3 regions of the Algihabitans albus genome follow, and region 3 is predicted to be linked to each of the others. Evidence: riboswitches for the same ligand, from Rfam matches in the RefSeq annotation. Region 3 holds a riboswitch; each other region holds the start of a gene.
What was found. A riboswitch is a leader RNA that binds a small molecule or an ion and turns the genes downstream of it on or off. The one in region 3 is predicted to bind thiamine pyrophosphate.
Positions count from the first base shown of each region.

Region 1: it holds a riboswitch for thiamine pyrophosphate, as region 3 does, so the genes downstream of both, thiO (glycine oxidase ThiO) here and DBZ32_RS07145 (TRAP transporter substrate-binding protein) in region 3, are expected to answer to the same signal.
Region 2: it holds a riboswitch for thiamine pyrophosphate, as region 3 does, so the genes downstream of both, DBZ32_RS13025 (ABC transporter substrate-binding protein) here and DBZ32_RS07145 (TRAP transporter substrate-binding protein) in region 3, are expected to answer to the same signal.

Region 1 is NZ_QXNY01000002.1:465,882-473,459, reverse strand. Features, by position in the region: gene parE (DNA topoisomerase IV subunit B) at 1-90, opposite strand, end outside; gene DBZ32_RS03830 (acyl-CoA thioesterase) at 188-583, shown strand; gene motA (flagellar motor stator protein MotA) at 813-1,685, shown strand; gene DBZ32_RS03820 (hypothetical protein) at 1,776-2,159, shown strand; gene DBZ32_RS03815 (PAS domain-containing protein) at 2,293-2,913, shown strand; gene DBZ32_RS03810 (thiamine phosphate synthase) at 2,984-3,652, opposite strand; gene DBZ32_RS03805 (thiazole synthase) at 3,649-4,422, opposite strand; gene thiS (sulfur carrier protein ThiS) at 4,426-4,623, opposite strand; gene thiO (glycine oxidase ThiO) at 4,607-5,602, opposite strand; TPP riboswitch at 5,684-5,785, opposite strand; gene glnA (type I glutamate--ammonia ligase) at 5,936-7,345, opposite strand; gene DBZ32_RS03785 (P-II family nitrogen regulator) at 7,545-7,578, opposite strand, start outside.
Region 2 is NZ_QXNY01000004.1:610,220-617,797, forward strand. Features, by position in the region: gene DBZ32_RS13005 (hypothetical protein) at 1-87, shown strand, start outside; gene xerD (site-specific tyrosine recombinase XerD) at 137-1,117, shown strand; gene DBZ32_RS13015 (HpcH/HpaI aldolase/citrate lyase family protein) at 1,281-2,258, shown strand; gene DBZ32_RS13020 (methyl-accepting chemotaxis protein) at 2,455-4,140, shown strand; gene DBZ32_RS13025 (ABC transporter substrate-binding protein) at 4,159-5,097, opposite strand; TPP riboswitch at 5,162-5,294, opposite strand; gene DBZ32_RS13030 (acetyl-CoA carboxylase carboxyltransferase subunit alpha) at 5,412-6,368, shown strand; gene DBZ32_RS13035 (Rrf2 family transcriptional regulator) at 6,394-6,846, opposite strand; gene yddG (aromatic amino acid exporter YddG) at 7,538-7,578, shown strand, end outside.
Region 3 is NZ_QXNY01000003.1:76,805-84,382, reverse strand. Features, by position in the region: gene soxR (redox-sensitive transcriptional activator SoxR) at 1-103, opposite strand, end outside; gene DBZ32_RS07160 (VOC family protein) at 211-609, shown strand; gene thiE (thiamine phosphate synthase) at 1,019-1,690, opposite strand; gene thiM (hydroxyethylthiazole kinase) at 1,687-2,493, opposite strand; gene DBZ32_RS07145 (TRAP transporter substrate-binding protein) at 2,526-3,608, opposite strand; TPP riboswitch at 3,684-3,794, opposite strand; gene DBZ32_RS07140 (orotate phosphoribosyltransferase) at 3,908-4,585, shown strand; gene DBZ32_RS07135 (ATP-binding protein) at 4,760-7,315, shown strand; gene DBZ32_RS07130 (glutathione S-transferase family protein) at 7,450-7,578, shown strand, end outside.

The DNA of each region.
Region 1 (7,578 bases), on a different contig from region 3:
GCGGCGTACCGGTTCCAGACCCTCCAGGACCTCGATATCGGCGGCGGTGTAGCTGTCTTGCGTCTGGGCGGTTTGGAAGAGATCGGCCATGGCTTGCAGTATAGGAATCGGAGGGCGACGCATTCAAGCAGATGCGGTAGCTTCCAGCCCGAGAGCCACGATATCTTGTGGATGATTGAGGAGCGAGATGAAGAACAGAGGCGATGGTGGCCCGCCCGATGGCGAGCCGGCGCTGAAAACCGTCGCCATGCCGGGCGATGCCAATCCGAACGGTGACATCTTCGGCGGATGGGTGATGGCGCAGATGGACCTGGCCGGCGCCGTGCCGGCGGTGCGCCGCGCTCAGGGTCGCGTCGCGACCGTGGCCGTGGAAGCCATGCGGTTCCACAAGCCGGTGTTCGTGGGCGACCTGGTCAGCTGCTATGCCGACTTGGTCACGGTCGGACGCACCTCCATGACGGTGCGCGTTGAGACCTGGGCCGAGCGTCGGATCGTGCAGGAGCGGGTCAAGGTTACGGAAGGGATCTTCGTCTATGTCGCGATCGACGAAACGGGCGGAAAGCGGTCGATTCCGGAGGTCTAGCCGGCGCTGCCGGTCTTCTTTTCACCCGCCACAGCCGTTCTGTGAAAGCACGCTGCCCGGATAGGCGGTATGAGAAGCAGACCGCTGATTTCACTAGACAATCCCAGGTTGTTCGGGACGTCGATTAAGCCCTCTTTAAACCCAGTGCCGCATTCTGACACGCGCTGTGCAGGTTTTGCGGAAGCCGCAATACCCTGACGGTGTCGGCTATCTACTGGGTGAGGCATCCATGCTTTCGATTGGCGGTGTGGCCATAGTTTTCATCATGGTGTTCGGCGGCTACACGCTCGCCGGCGGCAAGATGGGCATCATTATCTACGCCTTGCCCTTCGAGATGATGATGATCGGCGGCGCCGCGGTCGGCGCTTTCCTGATCGCCAACTCCGCCGAAACCCTGAAGAAGTCGCTCGGCGGCTTGGGGCGCGTCTTCAAGGGACCGCGCTGGTCTCGCGACGACTACCGCGATCTTCTGTGCCTGATGTACGGCTTGATCAAGGTGATAAAAACCAAGGGCGCTGTCGGTCTGGAGCCACATATCGAGGCGCCGAACGAGAGCCCCATTTTCTCGTCCTATCCCAAGATTGTGGCCGACAAGATCACCTGTGCCATGATCTGCGATACGCTACGTATGGTCACCATGAACCTCGACGATCCGCATCAGATCGAAGAGTACATGGAGAAGCAGATCGAGAAGCTTCATCACGAAGCCGGCAAACCTGCCCATGCGCTGCAGACCATGGCAGACGGCCTGCCTGCGCTCGGGATCGTCGCGGCCGTTCTCGGCGTCATCAAGACCATGGCCTCGATCGACCAGCCGGTGGAGGTTCTCGGTAAGATGATCGGCGGCGCACTGGTCGGCACCTTCCTGGGCGTCTTCCTGTCCTACGGCCTGGTCGCACCGATGGCCGGACGACTGCAGCAGATCATCGACGAGGATATGCAGTTCTACATGATCATTCGCGACACCATTACGGCCAACCTACATGGTCATGCCGCCCAGGTTGCAGTCGAAATCGGTCGCGGCAACGTGCCGACAAAGATCCAGCCGAGCTTCTACGATCTGGAAGAGGCACTCAACAACGCGCCGGCCGAAGCGGCTTAGGCAGAATCTCGTCAGGTCCGATCGCGTTATAGTCGGCAAGCCATCTTTTACACTCTAGCCTGGAGCGGCGATCTTCGGCACTCTCAGGCCATGGCTATCAAAGCTTCGGCGATTGTTGCGACACTTACGGTTTTGCTTGGCACAGGCGGTCTTTCGCCCGTTTGGGCGGGGGAAGCCGATGTCGTTGCCGCTCGGCTGTCGCTTCAGGGCGATGGCCGTTATACGGCCGAAGTCACCGTCCGCCACGCCGATACCGGATGGGATCACTACGCCGACCTCTGGGAGGTCCTGAGCCCCAATGGCGACTTGCTGGGCGCGCGTACGCTGCACCACCCTCACGTTGAAGAGCAGCCCTTCACCCGATCTCTCCGAGATTTGGAGATCCCGGTCGGGATCGATCGGGTCATCGTTCGGGCACGGGATTCCGAGCACGGGTTTGGGGGTGCGGAACTGACCATCGATGTGCCGCGCTGACCGTCGTGTCGCTGTTTGGCGTTTACGAATCTCTTGGTGCCGGCACCGGAGGCCAGCAGGTGCCGATGTTTAAGAGCGGGCCGGGTCGCTCGTTTTCGCAGGGTGGCTTGTTTCCAATGCAGGTCCCGACCAGGTGAGTTCAACAGGCTGGACCCGGCGGTACGGCTTGGAAACCGGCCGCTCGACCCTGCTTCGGGTCGGGCAGGTGCCGAGTCCGCCGGTCCAACGCCTCTACGGCTACTGGTCGCATCAAACCGGAAAGGACGGTCTGATGCCGCGTCACGCCTTCGATCCCGCCGATCTCGGGGCGCTCCTGGCCAACGTTCTCTTCATCGAGGTGCTTTCGAACCCCTGCGATTTGAAGATCCGCGTCGCGGGACAGGAAATCGAAGAACGCTACGGCCGGTCCCTGCGCGGTCTGTCGATCTTCGAGACCTTTCCGCTCGTACGCCGCAAGGACACGTCGCACCAGTGGTCCGAAATCTTGATCGATCGCCAGCCGAAGTATCGGCGTGGTGCGATGGTCTTTCCCAACGACCGGGTTTTCGAGGCCGAGCGGATCATGCTGCCGCTATCGGCCACCGCCAGCGGTTCGCCGGTCGACGGTTCATCCGCCACACGTTCTTCAGCCACGTCTTCTCCGGCCGGCGAACCGCCCTGCGGGGTCGCTTACATTCTGGCAGCCGTCTTCTATCAGCCCCTCAGCCTTGAAGACCTCGAGATGACGGCGATCTCCGCGACCTTGATCCCCTAGGCTCCGGACCTGTTGGTCCGGAAGGGTATCGCGGCCACTTCCAGGATCAGTTTGTCCAGGGTGAGATCGGTCACCGCCTGGTGCGGACGGGGGCGTCCGCCCGACCCGGGTTCGGGCACGGCGAACTGACGGGCATGGCGGCTCGTCGCGTCGCCGCCAACCAGGCGCGCATCCGGGCGTCGGGGTCGTCGTGCAGGGTGATGTCCGTGACGGCCGAAACGATGTCGGCACCCGCCGCGAAGGCACCGGCCGCGCGCTCGACACTCATCCCGCCGATCGCAACGAGCGGGATATCGCCGACCAGCCGTTTCCATTCCGTCACTCGGTCCAGCCCTTGCCGGTCCCATTTCATCTTCTTCAGGATCGTCGGGTAGATAGGCCCGAGCGCCACATAGTCCGGCGTGAAGGACAGCGCGCGTTGGAGTTCGGCGTGGTCATGCGTGCTGATCCCCAGCTTGAGGCCCGATCGGCGGATCGCTGACACATCCGCGTCGTCCAAGTCCTCCTGACCGAGATGCACCCAGTCGCAGCCCGCATCGATCGCCGTGCGCCAGTGGTCGTTGACCACCAGAATCGCGCCATGTGCCCGAGCGAGTGCTTGGGCTTTGGTCACGACCCCGCGCAGTGCCGTTTCCTGCATGTCCTTGATACGCAACTGAACGAGCTTTACGCCCAGCGGCAGCGCCCGCTGCAACCAGTTCAGGCCATCGAAGACGGGGTAGAATCGGTCGAGCGTCATGCGAGGAAAGCCTTGCCGATGACCGGTGTCGAGGGTGTCGCCATGTCGCGGGGCTCCATCGGATCGGCGAGATAGGCGAGCCGGCCCGCTTCGACCCCACGCGCGAAGCCTTCGGCCATTGCAGCCGGATCGCCTGCCTTCGCCACGGCGGTGTTCAGGAGCACCGCATCGACCCCCATCTCCATCGCCATTGCGGCCTGGCTAGGCAGGCCCAGGCCCGCATCTACGATCATCGGCACCTCGGGAAACTGCGCCCGCAGGGTGCGGAGGCCGTAGACGTTGGTCAGTCCGAGGCCCGTGCCGATGGGCGCCCCCCAGGGCATCAGCACCTCGCAACCCGCTTGGAGCAGCCGGTCGGCCAGTACTGCGTCCTCCGTGGTGTAGGGAAACACCTGGAAGCCGTCGTCGCTCAAAATGCGCGCCGCCTCCAGGAGGCCGAAGGGGTCGGGTTGGAGGGTATCGGCATGGCCGATGACTTCGAGCTTGATCCACGGCGTGTCGAAGAGTTCGCGAGCCATCTCGGCGGTCGTCACCGCCTCGCACACCGAATGGCATCCAGCGGTGTTGGGCAATACGCGAACCCCGAGTTGCCGCACGAGCGCCCAGAAGTCCGCACCCGCCTGGCCGCCGTCCGCTTCGCGCCGCAGCGAGACGGTCGCGATACCGGCACCGGAGCGACGGAAGGCGTCGGCAAGGATCGCGGGGGAGGGATAGTGTGCCGTGCCCAGCATCAGACGCGAAGGAACCTCGACGCCGTAGAAGCGTGGCATGGCTCAGCCCCCCTGGCGCGGCGTGACGATCTCAAGCCGATCACCAGGTTGCAGCGTGACGCGGTCACGCGCGGCAGCCGGCACGAAATCCTCGTTCACGGCCGTCGCAACCTTCTTGTCGGCATAGCCGAGATCCTCCAGCACCGCCGGTAGCGCGTCGTTCCGTATCTCAACGGCAACGCCGTTAACCGTGATCTTCATCCATCACCTCCGGAAGCCTGCCATCACAGACCAAGTCCGCCGCCATTCGCGCTAGCGCCGGCGCGAGCAGGAATCCATGACGGAACAAGCCGTTGACATGGATTGTCTTACCCCGTCGTCGCAGGCGCGGCAGGTTGTCGGGAAAGGCCGGTCGGGCATCGACGCCGATCTCGATCAGTTCGGCCTCCCCGAAGGCCGGATGCAGAGCGTAGGCGGCGCTCAACAGTTCCAGCACGGAGCGGACGGTGGCACGCCGGCCTTCGCCGCTTTCGATCTGCGTCGCACCCAGCATGAACACACCGTCCCCGCGCGGCACGATGTAGAGTGGGTAGCGCGGATGCAGCAGACGCACGGGTCGGGTCAGGGTGACGTCGGGCGCGCGCAGCAAAGCCATTTCGCCCTTTACCCCGCGCAGGTCGGGGAGACTGTCGCGAGCCGACAGCCCCCGACAGTCGAAGGTCAACCTCTGCGGCTCTTCGCCGGCCCGCCCTTCGGCCTCGACGAAGGTGACACCGCCAATCGCCAGACGTGCACGGAGATGCTCGAGCGCCATGCGCGGATCGAGATGCGCCTCGTCGGCAAAATGCAAGGCGCGGTCGAAGCGATCTTCCAACTGCGGTTCCAGCGCGGCCAATTCGGACCGATCGATTGTCCGATGGCCGCGCGTGCGGCGCGCGAAGCGGTCGAGTTCACGCCTGTCGCGCCCTAGCGCTACGACAAGTGATCCGCGGCGCTGCACCGCTACGCCCTGGCGCAGCCACCAGCAGGCCGCCTCCTGCCCAAGCCGGACGACGGGTTCCTCGGCTGTCTCGCCTTCGCAGAACGGGGCCAGCATACCACCCGCCCACCAGGAGCAGGCATGCGGGCCAGGGCGGGAGCTGCGGTCGATGACGGTGACAGCCAATCCACGCCTGGCCAGTTCGGCGGCGACGCAAAGCCCGGCTACGCCGGATCCGATGACCGTCGCGTCACCCGTCATGTACGGGCCTCGCGGATGCGCCGCGCGCAGTCGTTTTCCGCTCCCGTAGGACAGCAGAACGGCGGAGGGTGAGGAGATGCTGTCTATTCATGCTCCGTTTCCTACGCCGGTATTACCCGGATCAGGTGTGATGGGTTGGCATGAAGCCTCTCAGCCCCTCGCGGAGCACCCCAACGGATTCAACCTATGCTTAACCGTGTCGAGACATGAGAGCAAGGGCGAGCGGTGGCGGTCCGAGAGGTTTGCCCGGAACGAAAACGGCGCGAAAGCGGATGTCCGCCTTCGCGCCAAGTCTTCAATCCGGCCCGCCCTCAACCGAGCGCGCTGGTCGGATCAGGCCGAGTAGTACATCGAGAATTCGACCGGGTGCGGTGTGTGCTCGAAGGTGTAGACCTCCTCCCACTTCAGTTCGAGATAGCCTTCGATCTGATCCTTGTCGAAGACGTCGCCCTGACAGAGGAAGTCCATGTCGTTGGCCAAGGCGTTGAGCGATTCGCGCAGGGAGCCGCAAACGGTCGGAATGTCCTTCAGCTCCTCGGGCGGCAGGTCGTAGAGGTTCTTGTCCATCGGGTCGCCCGGATGGATCTTGTTCTTGATCCCGTCCAGCCCGGCCATCAGCATTGCCGAGAAAGCCAGGTAGGGATTGGAGAGAGCGTCGGGGAAGCGCACTTCCACGCGCTTGGCCTTCTCGCCGGCTCCGAAGGGAATGCGGCAGGAGGCAGAGCGGTTGCGCGAGGAATAGGCCAGCAGAACCGGCGCCTCGAAGCCCGGGATCAGGCGCTTGTAGCTGTTGGTCGTGGAGTTGGTGAAGGCGTTGATCGCCCGCGCGTGCTTGATGATGCCGCCGATGTAGTAGAGCGCCGTTTCCGACAGGCCCGCATAGCCGTCGCCCGCGAACAGCGGCTTGCCATCCTTCCAGATCGACTGGTGGCAATGCATGCCGGACCCATTGTCGCCCATGACCGGCTTCGGCATGAAGGTCGCCGACTTGCCATAGGTATGGGCCACCATGTGAACCACGTACTTGTAGATCTGCATGGCATCGGCCTGGCGCAGCAGCGTATCGAACTTGATGCCCAACTCGTGCTGCGACGGCGCCACCTCATGGTGATGCTTCTCGACCTCCAGGCCCATCTCCTTCATCACCGAGACCATCTCGGCGCGTAGGTCGGTGCCGCTGTCGATCGGAGGAACCGGGAAGTAGCCGCCCTTGATGCCCGGGCGGTGGCCGAGGTTGCCTTCCTCGAGCGCCTCACCGGACATGTAAGGTCCTTCCTCGCTCTCGAAGCGGAAGAAGGTGTGGTTCATGTTGACGCCGAAGCGCACGTCGTCGAACACGAAGAACTCTGCCTCGGGCCCGAAGAAGGCGGTATCTCCGATGCCGCTTGCCTCCATGTAGGCGAGAGCCTTGCGCGCGGTCGAACGCGGGTCGCGGTTGTAGGGTTGGCCGGTCGTGGGGTCGGTCACGTCGCAAACCAGAACGAGCTGCGGCTGTGCCGTGAAGGGATCCATGACGGCTGAGCCGAGATCCGGCTTCAGGTTCATGTCGGACTCGTTGATCGCCTTCCAGCCGGCGATCGACGACCCGTCGAACATAATGCCGTCGTTCAGCATGTCCTCGTCGACGGTGTCGACGTGCTGCGCGACGTGCTGCCACTTGCCGCGCGGGTCGGTAAAGCGGAAATCGACGTACTGAACGCCGTTCTCCTCGATCATCTTCAAAACACTCTCGACGTCGGACATTGCTCTCAAGCCTTTCCTTGTTGTCCTCTCGTGGATCCTGAAGGGCATTGGTTTCTTGCTTCGTTTATCCGAACCGGGGCGCCCTCAACCCGAAGTTCGGATCCTGACTGTTTCTGGAAACACGTCTCGCCAGTCGCCTGTCCCAGGCCGGTTTCTTGGTCAAACCGTGTCCTTGGCCAGGTCGGTTCCGGGAGAAGCGTCAGACCGCTTCCACGCCGCGCTCGCCGGTCCGG
Region 2 (7,578 bases), on a different contig from region 3:
GCCGTCGTAGAAGCCTTGGTTTCTCTCGATTTGGGGGTGGAAGCACGACAATTCGCCATGGAGGCCCTGGCATCACGGGGTCTCTGACGCCATAAAACAGTACAAGATCGGAAAAAAGAGTCGGAGACTCAATGCCATGACGGCCCCCTCGAACCGAAAATCCGCGCGTGGATTTGACCTTTCTGCACAAGCCGAAGCCTTTCTCGAGATGCTGGTCGTCGAGCGAGGAGCGGCAAAGAACACCCTGGACGCCTATGCGCGCGACCTGCGCCATGCGGGCGCTTTTCTGGCCGAAGACGGCGGCGTTCTGGAAAGCGCCGACGCCGAGGCGCTGCGCCGCTACTTGAGTCATCTCTCTGCGACCGGAATGTCGGCGCGGACAGCCGCGCGGCGGCTCTCGGCTTTGCGGCAGTTCTACCGGTTTATCTACGGCGAAGGGCTGCGCCAGGACGATCCCACGGCAACGCTGGAGAGTCCGCGGCAGGGCCGCAGCCTGCCCAAGGTCCTGTCGGAGGCGGAGGTCGATCGCTTGCTGGAGGCCGCCCGCCAGCGCGAGGGGGCCGAGGGGCTGCGGCTGACGGCGCTTCTGGAGGTGCTCTACGCCACTGGGCTGCGTGTCTCCGAACTGGTCGGCCTCCCGGTCTCGGCGGTGACGCGCGATCCGCGTCTGCTAGTCGTTCGCGGCAAGGGTGGTAAGGAGCGCATGGTGCCGGTCAGCCGCCCTGCACGTGCCGCACTCGACGCCTATTGCGAAGTGCGCCGTCGTTTTCTCCGCCGGTCCGAGGACGATGCCTGGCTGTTTCCCTCGCGCAGTCTTGGCGGGCATCTGACGCGTCACAGAGTCGCGCAGCTGCTGAAGGAACTGGCCGTCGAAGCCGGGCTGGAGCCCAGCAAGATTTCGCCGCATGTGCTGCGCCATGCCTTTGCCAGCCACATGCTGGCGCGAGGCGCGGACCTGCGCTCCGTTCAGCAGCTTTTGGGGCATGCCGATATCGCGACCACGCAGATCTATACCCACGTGCTCAGCGATCGGCTGAAGACGCTGGTCGAAGACCATCATCCCCTGGCTCAGCCGACCAATCCGGTCGAGCCGGAGGAGACCGAGGCGGCGGAGTGATCTCCGTCATCGCTTTGCCGTTGCGATTGGTATTACCAGCAATTATGTAAAGTCGCGCCTCGCCGCGTCCCTTGCGTTCGTCACTGATGCTGCGGCGGCGCTATTCCTATGCTGGCGGTTGTCGTCCGCCGCGAGAAGATCAGCCAATCAAGGGGAAGACTGAATGAGCTTTACGATTGTCGAGCAAGCAACGCCGCGCCTGAACCGCAGCGAGCTTGCCGTGCCTGGAAGCAACTATCGCTTTATCGAAAAAGCGGCCGACGCCGAGGCCGACGTCATCTTCCTGGACTTGGAAGACGCGGTGGCGCCGGACGACAAGGAGCAGGCGCGCAAGAACATCGTCAAGGCGCTCAACGAGATCGACTTCGGCAGCAAGACCATGTCGGTCCGCATCAACGGCCTCGACACCCACTACATGTACCGGGACGTGGTCGACCTGATCGAGCAGGGCGGGGAGCGCCTCGACCTCATCATGATCCCGAAAGTCGGCACTGCCGCCGACGTGTACGCGGTCGACATGCTGGTCACTCAGGTCGAGGACGCGGTCGGGCGCAAGAAGCGGCTCGGCTTCGAGATGATCATCGAGACCGCGCTCGGGATGGCGAACGTCGACGCCATCGCGGGCGCCAGCAAGCGTAACGAGTCGCTGCATTTCGGTGTCGCCGACTACGCGGCCTCGACGCGGGCGCGCACGACCGTCATCGGCGGACCGAACCCGAACTACGGCGTTCTGACCGACCCCAACGGCGACGGCGGCCGCGATTACCACTGGGGCGACATGTGGCACTATGCCATTGCCCGCATGGTGGTGGCAGCCCGGGCCAACGGCCTGCGTCCGGTGGACGGACCCTTCGGCGACTTCTCCGACCCCGAAGGTTACAAGGCTCAAGCCTATCGGGCTGCCGTTCTGGGCTGCGAAGGCAAGTGGGCGATCCACCCGAGTCAGCTGGAACTGGCCAATGCGGTCTACAGCCCCTCCGAGGAAGAGGTCACCAAGGCGCAGCGCATCATCGAAGCCATGGACCAGGCGCAGAAAGAGGGTAAGGGTGCGGTCAGCCTCGACGGTAGGTTGATCGACATCGCCTCTATCAAGCAGGCCGAGGTCATGGTCAAGAAGGCCGAGCAGATCGCCGCTGCCTGAGGCTAAGCTTGGAGTCAGTGCAAGAAATGCGAAAGAGCCGGCGCGCGGACTGCGCCGGCTCTTTTTGCTGAGGTGTATTTAGCCTTCAAATTCTACTTATAGTGTATTTTTTGGTTATTAGAGGCGAAATAACCTTTCATTGACCTCTTTCCCATAGAACGTCTCGGGAGCGTTACCCACCCAGCCGAGGCTTGCCATGTCTTTGAAATCCCTGTCGATTGCTACCAAGCTCTGGAGTTTGCTGGGGCTTACCGTGATCTCCTTGTTGATCGCGGCGGGTATCGGTCTCCATTTCGCTCGACTGCAGATGGTCGAGGATCGGGTTAGCAAGCTGCAGAACATCTCCGAGACGGCTCAGAGCTATGCGGCTTCTCTCGCTGAGCGCGTGAGCGCCGGTGAGTTGGCCCCCGAGGAGTCACTCGCACAGCTTCGCAGTGTAATTCACAATATGTGGTACGCGGAAAACGAGTATCTCTTCATCATCAAGCTTGATGGCGAGGTCTTGGCGCATGCCGCGAAACCAGCTCTCGAAGGCCGCAATCTCTGGGATACCCAAGATGCGGACGGTGTCTACTTCTTCCGAAATCTCTCGGAAACCGCGCGCGCTGGCGGCGGACGTGAATACTACATGTGGCCGCGCGCCGGTTCGGATGTGCCGGAACAGAAACTGTCTTACGTCGTTCCTATTCCCAGTCTCGATGCCTTCGTCGGCACCGGCGTTTATCTCGACGATCTTCGAGCTGCCTTCATGGCGCTGGCAACGCGCGTGGCGGCGGCGATTGTCGTGCTCACTCTGATTGCGGTGGCGCTCGTCTACGCGGTCCAGAGAGACTTGGTCAGCAGCCTCGGGGGACTTTCGGCCAAGATGCGACGGATCGCCGACGGCGACCTGGAGGTTGCGATCGCCGAGACCAGTCGCGGCGACGAAGTCGGCCGGATGGCGGAGGCGCTGCAGGTCTTCAAGGAGCAAGCGCAACAGAAGCAGCAGATGCAGGCCGAAGCCGAACAGGCGCGCCGCGAGGCCGAAGCCGAGCGCCGTCGCACCTTCGATCAGTTGGCCTCCCGCTTCGAGAGTTCGGTCGGTGGACTCGTGGGCGGCTTGGTCAGCGCCGCCGGCAGCATGCAGTCTGCGTCCCAGACCGTCGCGGAGAGTGCCGAGAGCGCCAGTCAGTCCAGCGTCAGCGTCGCCGCGACGACCGACGAAGCCGCACAGAACGTTCAGACCGTTGCGAGTGCCGCCGAAGAACTGTCGGCCTCGATCCGGGAGGTCAGCGGTCAGGTCGGCGAGGCCGCGCGGATCGCCGATGAGGCATCCAGCAAGGCCGAGCAGACCAGTCAAACCGTTGGAAGTCTGAAGACCTCGGCCGAGAAGATCGGTGCGATCGTGACTCTGATCCAGGAGATCGCCGAGCAGACCAACCTGCTGGCGCTGAATGCGACCATCGAGGCTGCGCGGGCCGGCGAGGCCGGTAAGGGCTTCGCTGTCGTGGCCAGTGAGGTCAAGAATCTGGCGACTCAGACGGCCAAGGCCACCGAGGAGATTGGCCAACAGATCAGCTCCATGCAGGGCATCTCCGTCGAAGCGGCCCAGGCCATGGAGACGATTCGGACGACCAACTCTTCGATGCAACAGATCTCGGCGACTATCGCGGCGGCGGTCGAGGAGCAGTCGGCCGCCACTCAGGAGATCGCCCGCAACGCTCAGCAGGCGGCCGGGGGCACTCAGGAGACGGCACGCAATATCTCCAGCGTGTCCACTGCGGCTCAGACCAACCTCGAGACCGCGCAGCAGTTGCTCGGGCTGTCGGGCGATCTCTCGAACCAGTCCAACGAGTTGGGCGCCGAAGTCGAGCAGTTCCTGGCGGAGATCCGCGCCGGCTAAAGCGGCCTGATCTCAGGTCTACTCCAACTCCACCGCGTAGCTCTCCAAGGCCGGGGCCTCCTCGATCACGCCCTGATCGATCAGGAACTGCGCGAAGCGGCGATAGCGCCCTTCGTCCAGGGCCGCGGGCCGCAGAGCGAAGCGCGGCAGGGTGTCCCACCAGGCACGTCGATTCAACTCGTCGTCCAGCCCCGGTTTGTAGGCCTTGAAGATCTCCCAGGAGTCTTCGGGATGGTTGATGGTGTAGATCGTGCCGCGTTCGAGGGCACGTATGAAGGCCGGCAGGCGGGGGTCCTCCAGACGGTTCGCGTTGGCGATCACCACCAGCTCGTCGTAGGCCGGAATCCCATGCTCCTCGGGATAAAAGGCGCGGCCTTCCGAACCCTCGATTTCCAACTGGTTGAGCTCGAAGTTGCGGTAGGCGCCGATCACCGCATCCACCTGACCCGACAGCAGCGAGGCGCTGAGGGCGAAGTTGACGTTGATCAGCTCGACGTCCTCCAGGCTCAAGCCGGCCGGCGCCAGCATGCCGCTCAACATGGCCTCGGCAAAGCCGCCGACGGAGTAGCCGATTTTGCGGCCTTCCAGGTCGGCCAGGGTTTCGACGGGACCCTCGGCCAGCACCACCAGTGTGTTCAAGGGGGTGGCCACCAAGGTCGCGATGCGCGCCACCGGCAGGCCCTGAGCCGCCTGCATGTGGAGCTGGGGCTGATAGGAGATGGCGATCGGGACCTGCCCCGCGGCAACCAGTTTCGGGGGATCGTTGGGGTCGGCCGGTTCCAGGAACTCGACCTCCAGCCCTTCTTCGGCGAAGTAGCCGCGATCAAGGGCCACGATCAGCGGCGCGTGGTCCGGATTGACGAACCAGTCCAACAGAACCGTCAGCGTCTCGGCCCTGGCAGGCGAAGCCGCCGTCAGCAGCGAGATGGCAAGGCAAAAGGCAAAGCGGAACATCATCTGGCATCTCCTCCCGGCCGAACGGAAGGAAGGGTGCCGACCCTCTGCCCGGAGCGCTTCCGAGGCGATGCCGACCGTCCTTTCCCTGCGCCGGCATGATCCGGATCAGGTTCGAAGGGTCACCGCCTTGCCGGACGGTATCTCAGCCCCCGGGCCGGCCGCGACCGCGACCGGCAGGGACACCCCTAGGAACGTCGGAATCAGAATAACCGTCCCGCGCCGTCTTGCAATGCTTCGTGAAAGAGGCTTGGCGGATAAGTGTCATGGAGTTTTGCATCTGTGCGATTGCGAAGCCCTGTGCTATCCCCCGCGCCATGCGTGATTATCTGGATTTCGAGAAGCCGGTCGCCGAGCTGGAAGGCAAGATCGAAGAGCTCAAGCACCTTTCCGACGCCGGCGACCTGAACATTGCCGAGGAGGTGGGGCGCCTCCAGGCGAAGGCCGACCGCCTGCTGCGGAGCACCTATGCCAAGCTGTCCGCTTGGCAGAAGACTCAGGTGGCTCGCCATCCGCAGCGGCCTCAAGCCAGCGACTACATCGCCCAGTTGGTCGACGACTTCGTCCCCTTGGCGGGCGACCGCCTCTATGGGGAAGACGCAGCGATTCTGAGCGGTCTCGGCCGCTTGCGCGGTTACGCCTGCGTGATCCTGGGGCAGGAGAAGGGCAAGGACCTTCAAAGCCGTCAGGTCCGCAACTTCGGGATGGCTCGTCCCGAGGGTTATCGCAAGGCGCAGCGCTTGATGGGGCTCGCCCAGCGCTTTCGTCTGCCCGTGGTGACCTTCGTCGATACGCCCGGCGCCTATCCCGGCATCGGCGCCGAGGAGCGGGGTCAGGCCGAGGCCATCGCCAAGTCGATGCAGGTTTCGCTCGGCCTGCAGGTGCCAGTGGTCGCCGTGGTGATCGGCGAAGGCGGGTCCGGCGGTGCCGTGGCCTTGGCCACCGCCGACCGGGTGCTGATGCTGGAGCACTCGGTCTACTCCGTGATCTCGCCGGAGGGCTGTGCGTCGATTCTCTGGCGCTCCTCGGATCAGGCCAAGGAAGCGGCCGAAGCCTTGCGGCTGACGGCCCAGGACCTCTATCGCCTCGGCGTGACCGATGCTGTGCTCGAGGAGCCGATCGGCGGCGCGCATCGCGACCCTTCCACCATCATCGCGGCGGTCGGCGACGCTCTGTCGTCCGCCTTGGGCAGCCTCAAGGCGGTTGCGCCGGGCGAGTTGCGCCAGCAGCGCCGCGCCAAGTTCCTGGAGATGGGCAAGGTCGGCCTGTCTTGATTCGCCTGTCTTGAGACCGATCCGATCAGGCTTCTTCGGGACTCAAGAGCCCCTTTAGATCGGGGTTCAGCGTGACGAGGTCGTGCAGGGTGACCGCGTCGAGCGTGGCCATGAAGGCCTCCAAGGCCTGCTGCAGGACGCCCCGCAGCCGGCAAGCGGGAAAGATCAGGCAACCGCTCTTTTCGCCGCCCGTTCCACTTTGGAAGCATTCGGCGATGGCGAAGTCAGCTTCCATGCGCCGCACGACCTTGCCGATGACGATCTGTCCGGCCGGTTGCGCCAGTCGAAGGCCGCCCGCCCGGCCTCTTACCGTCTCGACGAATCCTTCGTGCCCGAGCGTGTTTGCGACCTTTGTCAGGTGCGTCTTGGAAATCCCGAAGCGATCGGCGATGTCGGCCGTGGTCGCGCGTGTCTCCTCCGCAACCGCCAGAAAGGTCAGCAGCCTCAGTGCATAGTCCGTTTGGACGTTCAACCGCATCTTCGTCTACCTATTTATGAATGCAATATACATATTATTTCTACCGCAAACAGCTCTTGCCCGACTGTATTGACTGAAACTACCACTTTCTTTCCCCGTTCGGGAAATCACCCGACGTCTGTCTCATAGCCCCTTGTGTGCTGTGACACGGGCGACTTCGCAAGTCTCACGGATCTCGAATTCCCTGTCAGGTGTTTGGCGAAAGGTCGTAAGGCCCAATTTTGCCCTTTGACGTAATTAAATATATATTTCATATGCATATTTAATTGGTTTTGTTTCTAAGGCAATCGACTGATTCAAGAGTTGATGGACGACCAGTTCAATCAGCCATTCGTCGGGGGTTTCATGATCACGCGGTTCTTCTCATCCAGTCTCCGCGCCGCAGTCGCGCCGAGGGATTTCGCTATCGCTGTCGGCGAGCCCGATCAGCCGTCCGCCTTGCGGCGGCGCGGTCGGCGATGCTGTCAAATCAGGCTTGAGCCGGATCGGAAATGCGCCAATCCGCAGGTCCTAAGTGCATCGCTGCACGAGCAGCTCCATAGCCCGCCTTAGAGCGCTTCTGCGATCGGCGACCTCGCCGAGGCCGCCCGAGACCCGCCCTCTTCTGTTGCTTGAAGACCCTAGCCGCCCGGCCTGACCGCTCGCGGAGCGGATCCCTTGAGCCGCGGCCGCTGCTGGGAGTCGTTCGAACATGACTCTGGCTCGAACGGTCGAGGCGAAGCGCCTCCTTGC
Region 3 (7,578 bases):
TCGGTGTCACCAGTCCCCTTGTCTCGTAGAACCGAATCGCCGACACCGACAGACCGGTCCGGCGGGCCAGATCGCCGATCGATAGCCGGTCATCCGCCCGCATTTCCGCCTCCATGACACGTCCGCAAAATTCCTTGATCTCAAGTTAAGTTGAGGAATTATCGTTCGCAAATCAAGAGCTGAGTTGACTTCAACCGGAGGAACGGACCGATGCAGAACGCCACCCTGGAACACGTCAACGTCACCGTCAGCGACCCGCAGAAAACCGCGGAGATGGTCTGCCGGTTCTTCGACTGGAAGATCCGCTGGCAGGGTCCTTCGACCATGGGCGGCCAGACAATTCATGTCGGCACCGACGACGCCTACCTCGCCGTTTATGCCAACGGCCGGCCTCCGGAGACCATCGCCTCCAGCTACCACGCCAAAGGCGGCCTCAACCATATCGGCGTCGTCGTCGCCAACCTGGATGCAGTCGAGGGGCGGGTAAAGCAGGCCGGCTACGCGACCTATGGCTATGACGACTACGACCCCGGCCGCCGGTTCTATTTCCGCGACGCCGACGGCATCGAATTCGAAGTCGTCAGCTACGCGCCGAAGACCGAGCGCTGATGACGGGCGCCTCCGCCGCGCCCGCGACGCCTGGCGGCGACGTTGATCGCATGCCTCTCTGCGCTCAGCGCCAACTCCTCGGGTGCTGCGTCTCAAGGCTTGGGCGAGTCGATGCGACGGAACCCGGTTCTATAAGACCGAAGGAACTATTCGACCGTCATCACGCTTGCGGCCATCGCCCTTCGGCGGCGGTAACCCAGGTACGTTGCCGGTCTTCTAGGAGCTATCGCCGAGGCGGCCGCATGGCCTTGGCGCACGCCTCAGTCTGGCACTTGTTCTACTGCGCGTCGGAGCCGCCCCGTATCACCTCTTCGTCTTGGGCGACGGTCTTTTGAGACGATCGTGGTTCGTTCGTTGCAAAAGGCGTGAGTGAGCCGGGAGTCTCTAAATTTCCTTAGCCGCGGGTCCTTCAAGACCTCCGCCGCAGACGTTTGCTGTCGGCCACGGCGCGGGCAAGCCGTGCGGTGGCCGCCTCGGGATCATCGCTGCCGGTAATGGCCGAGACCACGGCCACACCCTGTGCGCCGGCGGCGATGACCTCGGGTGCCCGGTCGATCGTAATGCCGCCGATGCCGACCAGCGGTAATGCGGTTACGGCGCGCACGGCGGCGACGCCTGCCGGTCCGATCGGCGCGGCTGCGTTCGCTTTGGTCGTGGTGGCGTAAACCGGCCCCACACCCAAGTGATCGACTGCTTCCACCGGGGCGGCCATCGCTTCCTCGGGACGGCGTACGGAAAGGCCGAGGAAGGGGCGGTGACCGACCCGCGCGCGGACTTCGAGGGCCGGCTGGTCGCCCTGGCCGACGTGCAGCCCGACCTTGCCCTCGGCAGCGCCCAGAACGACGGCCTCCTCGACCCGGTCGTTGATCATCAGCGGAACGCCGGCCTTCTCGAGCAGCGGCAGAAGGCTTCGGGCCAGCTCCAGATAGTCGTGCGCCGGCAATTCTTTCTCACGCAACTGAACCAGGGTGGCGCCGCCGGCCAGGGCGCGAGCGACGACCTCCTCCAAACCGTGACGGCGGCAGTCGCTGCGGCCCAGCACCAGGTAGACCGAGAGGTCGAGGGTCTGGCGCGCGCTCATCCGAGCCTCGCGGCTCGGTCGAGGTCGCCGCCGTCGAGCAGATAGAGCTCGTCGAGAAGATTGACGCGCAAGCTACCCGGGCCGCGCGAGCGCGCTGCGGCGCGCTCCGCCGCGACGCCGTAGATCGCCAGGGCATGCAGCGCCGCCGCCAGGGGCTCTGGCTCGACGGCCAGGCAGGCACCGGTCAGAGCTGTCAAGGCGCAGCCGCTGGCGGTGATCCTCGTCATCATTTCGTGGCTGTTGGCGCAGGTGGCCTGGCGGGTGCCGTCGCTGACGTGATCCAGGGCTCCGGTCACCACCACCACGGCCCCGCAGCTTTGCGCCAGACGCTGCGACGCCTCGACCGCCGACTCCGACCCCACGGTCGAATCGACGCCCTTGCCTTCCGCCCCGCTGAGGCCCGCAAGTGTCATGATCTCCGACGCGTTGCCGCGCACCACCGTCGGCTTACAGGCCAGCAGGCGTGCGGCGTTGCCGCGTCTGAAGCCGGTTGCGCCGACCGCGACGGGGTCCAGCACCCAGGGCCGCCCCGCGGCGGCGGCTGCCTTGGCGGCAGCTTCGGCGGACTCGACCCAATGGGCTTCCATGGTTCCCAGATTGACGGTCAGGGCACCGGCAAGGGCTGCGAACTCTGCCGCCTCCTGGGGCGCATGTACCATGGCCGGCGACGCGCCGACCGCTAGCAGAGTGTTGGCTGCCAGGTCCATGGCGACGAAATTGGTGATGTTCTGGACCAGAGGCCTTTGCTCGCGCAGGGCATGCAGGGTTTTGGACGGTTGGTCGAGGGTGGCGGCGAGGGTCATGGAGATCTCCTCTCGATGGGTCAAAGCGGGGTTCAGGCGTCGATCTGGGCGCTCAGCAGCGCATGCCGTCCGACCCGTCCCCAGTGTAGAAAGAGGGTCTTGGCCGCGGAGTAGGAGTCTCGGATGCGTCGGTCGAGCGCGCTTGTTTCCGCCAGCTCCGCCAGCACGGCTTCGCTTTCCAGGCGCGCGGCCCGCAGCACCTCGGTCGGCCAAGGGTGCAGAGTGACGGTGCCCTCTTCTTCGAACTGTGCGAGCGCTGCGGCGTTGCGCCATTCGGCTTCGGCTGGGCCTCGTCGGTTTTCCACTTCGCAGCAGGCCGTGACGAGCTGCTGCAGATCGCTGGGCAGGTCGGCATAGGCCTTTGCCGAGATCAGGGCTTCGGCACTGCCGTTCGGTTCATGCCAGCCGGGCCAGAGATAGAAGGTCGCCGCCCGCTGAAGGCCGAGCGCGCGGTCCTGCCAGGGTCCCAGGAACTCGGCGCCGTCGATTGCACCTGTCGAAAGCGCGCCGAAGATTTCGCCCGGCGGCAGGGTCACGGGCGCGGCACCCAGCCGGCGCAGCACTTCGCCGCCCAGCCCCGGCATGCGCAGCCGTAGGCCTTTCATGTCTTCCAGTTTCTCGATCCGCCGCCGATACCAGCCTCCCATCTGGATGCCGGAGTTGCCGGCGGCGAAGGGCTTCACACCGAAGGTTCCGTAAAGCTCGTCCCAGAGCGCCTGGCCGCCACCGGCTGTCAGCCAGGCGTCGTGTCCCTCCGGCATCAGTCCGAAGGGCACCGCCGTGAAATAGGGCGCGGAGGGCATCTTTCCGGACCAGAAGAGGGCTGCCGAGTGCCCCATCTCGACTGTGCCTGCGGAGACCGCGTCGAAGACTTCCAGGGCCGGTACCAGCTCGCCGGCCGCATGCAGCTCCACCGTCAGACGGCCACTCGACAGTGCGGTGATCCGTTCGGCCAGGCGGGCGGCTGTGGTGCCGGGTCCGGGTGCGTTCCTCGGCCAAGATGTGGCCAGGCGCCAAATCCGGCGCTCCCTTGCGATCGCTGGGGCAGACAAGCTGGCGGCGGCTGTGGCGCCGGTTGCAAAGGCGAGAAAGCGGCGGCGGTTTGCGACGTGCATCTCGGTTCCTCCCCCAGCGCGGGAAAGCGAAGCCGTCGAATGCTCGGGACCTCTGGCGACCCGCTTGACGTTTGCAGGCGGAGGTATCGGCGGCTCCCTGCGCTGGCATGATCCAGATCAGGTTCGGCGGGTGTGATCTCAGCCCCGTTGCAGCATGCGCTGTGCGGGACACCCCGGGCCTTATGTCGAGGTTATGATGGACCTTGGGATGCCGGCTGTGAAGGGGTGGCGTTGCCTCGATCGGGCAAAGGCAGCTATGACCGCGCCGTTACACCGCTACCCGACAGGAGTCCTGATCCATGACCACGCCCGTCAGCGGCGCCAAAACGGCCGCACGCACCACTGCCGACATTCTGTTGGAAATCGAGGCGGTTCTGTTCCGGCCTGAAGACCCCTTTACTTTCACCTCCGGGCGGCAAAGCCCGGTCTATGTCGACTGCCGCAAGATCATCTCCTTCCCGCGAGCGCGGGCGCGGCTGATGGACTTGGCGGTGGAGCGGATCGCCGATGCCATCGGCTACGAGTCGCTCGATGCGATCGCCGGCGGCGAGACGGCAGGCATTCCCTTCGCGGCCTGGATCGCGGAGCGGCTGGCCTTGCCCATGGTCTATGTGCGCAAGCAACCCAAGGGGTTCGGGCGGAACGCCAGGATCGAGGGCAGCTTTTCAGAGGGTGCGCGCGTCTTGTTGGTTGAGGATCTGGCGACCGATGGCGGTTCCAAACTCGGATTCGTCGAAGCGTTGCGCACGGCCGGTGCCAAAGTGGCGCACAGCTTTGTGGTCTTCCACTACGGCATCTTTCCCGAAGGTATCGCTCGGCTGGAGGCGGAGGGGGTGAAGCTGCATGCCCTTTGCACCTGGTACGATGCCTTGGCGGCGGCCGAAACGGCAGGCTATCTGTCGGGTGACGGCCTGACCGACGTGAAGGCCTTCCTGGACAACCCCGACGGTTGGCGCGCCGGCGACGCTCAAGACTAGTCGACGAGCGCGTTAACCCGAAGGCTCGCCAGTCCACCTGGAGGTTCGATCTGTTAGGGGATTCGACTTACGCGCACGCCTTGGCAGGCCGTTCGTAGGCATTAATACTATGTCAACCACTATCAGTAGAAGCTCTCGCGTTAAGAAACTCTCCGTACTGCGAGAATTCTCCCGATGGCGCTGTCTGGAAGAGACGTTGCACCGACTGTTGCCGGTCGCGCGGACTTGGAGCGAAGACCGGCGCTCAACGGCACGGAGATGCCCCGGCGCAGTTTGCTTGCCTTCGGTATCGTGCTCTGCCTTCTGCTGGCCGGACTGAACGCCTGGAATCTCGTCGAGTCGCGTCGTGTCGTCCTGGAGACGGCGCGCTCGAGCACGTTGGATACGGTCAAGCTGATCGCCGAGCATACCGCGCGTAGCCTGGATACCGTGGATCTCGTGCTCCGCAGCTTTGCCGTCACCTATCCTCGGTATGGCTCGACTCCGACAGACGCGCGCGGCCGCCTGGAAGAGCTGTTGGTCAAGCTTCCGCAAGTTGTGAGCTTCCGGGTGATCGACGCCGAGGGCCAGGTGCGCGTCGCGGCCGGCCCGACCGCCAGTTTGCCGCATCAGGTCTCCAGCTATGCCTACTGGCGGCACCACAAAGACGAGCCGAGGGGCAGCCTCAGCATAGGTGAGCCGCGCGTCGCCGGGGACCAGTGGAGTATTCCGGTCAGCCGGCGGATCGATCTGCCGAACGGCGACTTCGGCGGTATCGTGGTGGCAAATCTGGACGGCCGCTACTTCCATGATCTCTACCGCCGCTCCAGCAACCTTCACACGACCTCCCTCGGGCTTTGGCGCAGCGACGGTCTCTTGCTGGCGCGCTTCCCAGGATCGGGCGCGCAGGTCGGCCAGACGATGTTTCCCTTCGAGGTCAATGCCGACTTGTTTGAGGAGCCGCGTGCACTCGAGGGACCTTCTGCCTGGGACGGACGGATGCGTATCGTCGGGCTCGGCCCCGTACCCGATTTGCCTTTGGCGGTGACCGTATCGATCGACCGGGGCCAGTCGCTGGCGGACTGGCGCAGGGGGGTCTGGCGCGATCTGCTGGTGATGGTTACCGCGCTGGCCATCATTCTCGGCGGGGTCTGGTTGCTCAGCGTTCAGATCCGGCGGGCCCAGCGCGCCACCGCGCAGCGCGAGGCGGCGGTCGAGGGCTCGCTGCATGGCTACTACTTTCTGCGCAGCTTGCGCGACGATACCGGCAAGATTATCGACTTTACGATCGCCGACATGAATCGACGAGCCGAGCAGATGATGACAAAGCCGCGGGCGCACTGGATTGGGCGGCGTCTCTGCGAGGCCGTTCCGATCAACCGCACCCATGGTTTGGTCGAGCACTACAAGCAAGTGGTCGAGACCCAACAGCCTTTCGAGATGGAGTTGCCGCTGGAGTCTCCGGACGTCAAGCCGAAGTGGATGCGCATTCAAGCGCTTCCGCTGGAAGACGGTGTGGTTGTCGCCGCTCGCGACATTACCGATGACAAATGCGAGGAATTGGCTCGCCAACTCGCGGAACGTCGTCTCTCCGATATCGCCGAGACCGTACCCGGCATGGTCTACCAATTCGTCCTCTGGCCGAACGGGCAGAAGACCTTCAGCTTTGTCAGCAGCGGTGTCCGCGACCTCTATGGATGTGAACCGGAGGATGCGGAGCGCGACGCCGCTGTTCTTCTGAACGAGGTTGTGCCCGACGATCTGGAACGGTTCGACGAAAGCATTCTCTGCTCCGCCGAGACGCTGACACCCTGGCAATGCGACTACCGAATCCTCCGGGACGGAGCCGTGCGCTGGCTGCGCGGCCGCGCCCGACCGCAGCGGCGTGCCGATGGCGCCGTCGTCTGGAACGGAGTGGTGATCGACATCACCGAAGAGCGGAAACTGCAGGACGAGACCCTTGAGGCGCGCGAGGAAGCGGAGCTTGCGAATCGCGCGAAGTCCAACTTCCTGGCCAACATGAGCCATGAACTGCGCACGCCGCTCAACGCCGTGATCGGATTCTCCGATGCGCTCCAGCAAGGATTCGGAGGGACGTTGAACGAACGGCAGACGGAGTACATCGGCCACGTTCAGGCGGCCGGCCGGCACTTGTTGGGGATTATCGGCGATCTGCTCGACCTGGCGAAAATCGAGGCGGGGCAAGCGGACTTGAAGGAGACGCTCTTCTCGCCGCTGGACGTCGTCGCTTCCGCCGTCGCGTTGATCTCGGCGCGAGCCGCCAGTAAGCAGCTGTCGCTGGATATCGACGACCTGTCGGACTTGCCGACGGTGCGGGGCGATGCGCGCCGGTTCAAGCAGGTGCTGCTCAACCTTCTATCGAATGCAGTGAAGTTCACGCCGGACGGCGGCCGCGTGCGAATCGGTGCGGAGCTGCAGTCCGACGGCTGGCTGCGCTTCTGGGTCGACGACAACGGCCTGGGAATGCATCCGGCGGATGTGGAGGTTGCGCTTCGTCCGTTCGGTCAGGTCCGGGACTCCTTCGTTCGTGGGGAAGGCGGTACCGGCCTGGGCTTGCCGCTTTCGCAGCAGCTTCTCGAACTTCACGGCGGTCGTTTGACGATCGACAGTCGACCGGGAGAGGGGACCGTCGTGAGCGCCCTCTTGCCGCCGGAGCGGCTGCTTCTGCAATCTCGCCAAACCGCAGTGGACGATGAGAACCCCTCGGGCAGCCTGAAAGCGGCGATCTAAGCCCGGCTACACCTCTGAGCCTGTCGTTCCACAGCTTTCCATCTGATCGCGAGGTGCCTTTTCGCGCCTGGTTTTTGCGTGACGATGGCACCGCTTCTCTCCAGATTGAGCCTAAATATTCATGGAGGTAGGCGATGTCCGGTGAACTCGTGCTCTATACCCACCCGAACTCGCGCGGGCGCGTTGCGCGCTGGATGTTGGAGGAGGTCGCCGCTCCCTACCGCGCGGAATTCCTCGACTACGGCGCCGAGATGAAATCCAAG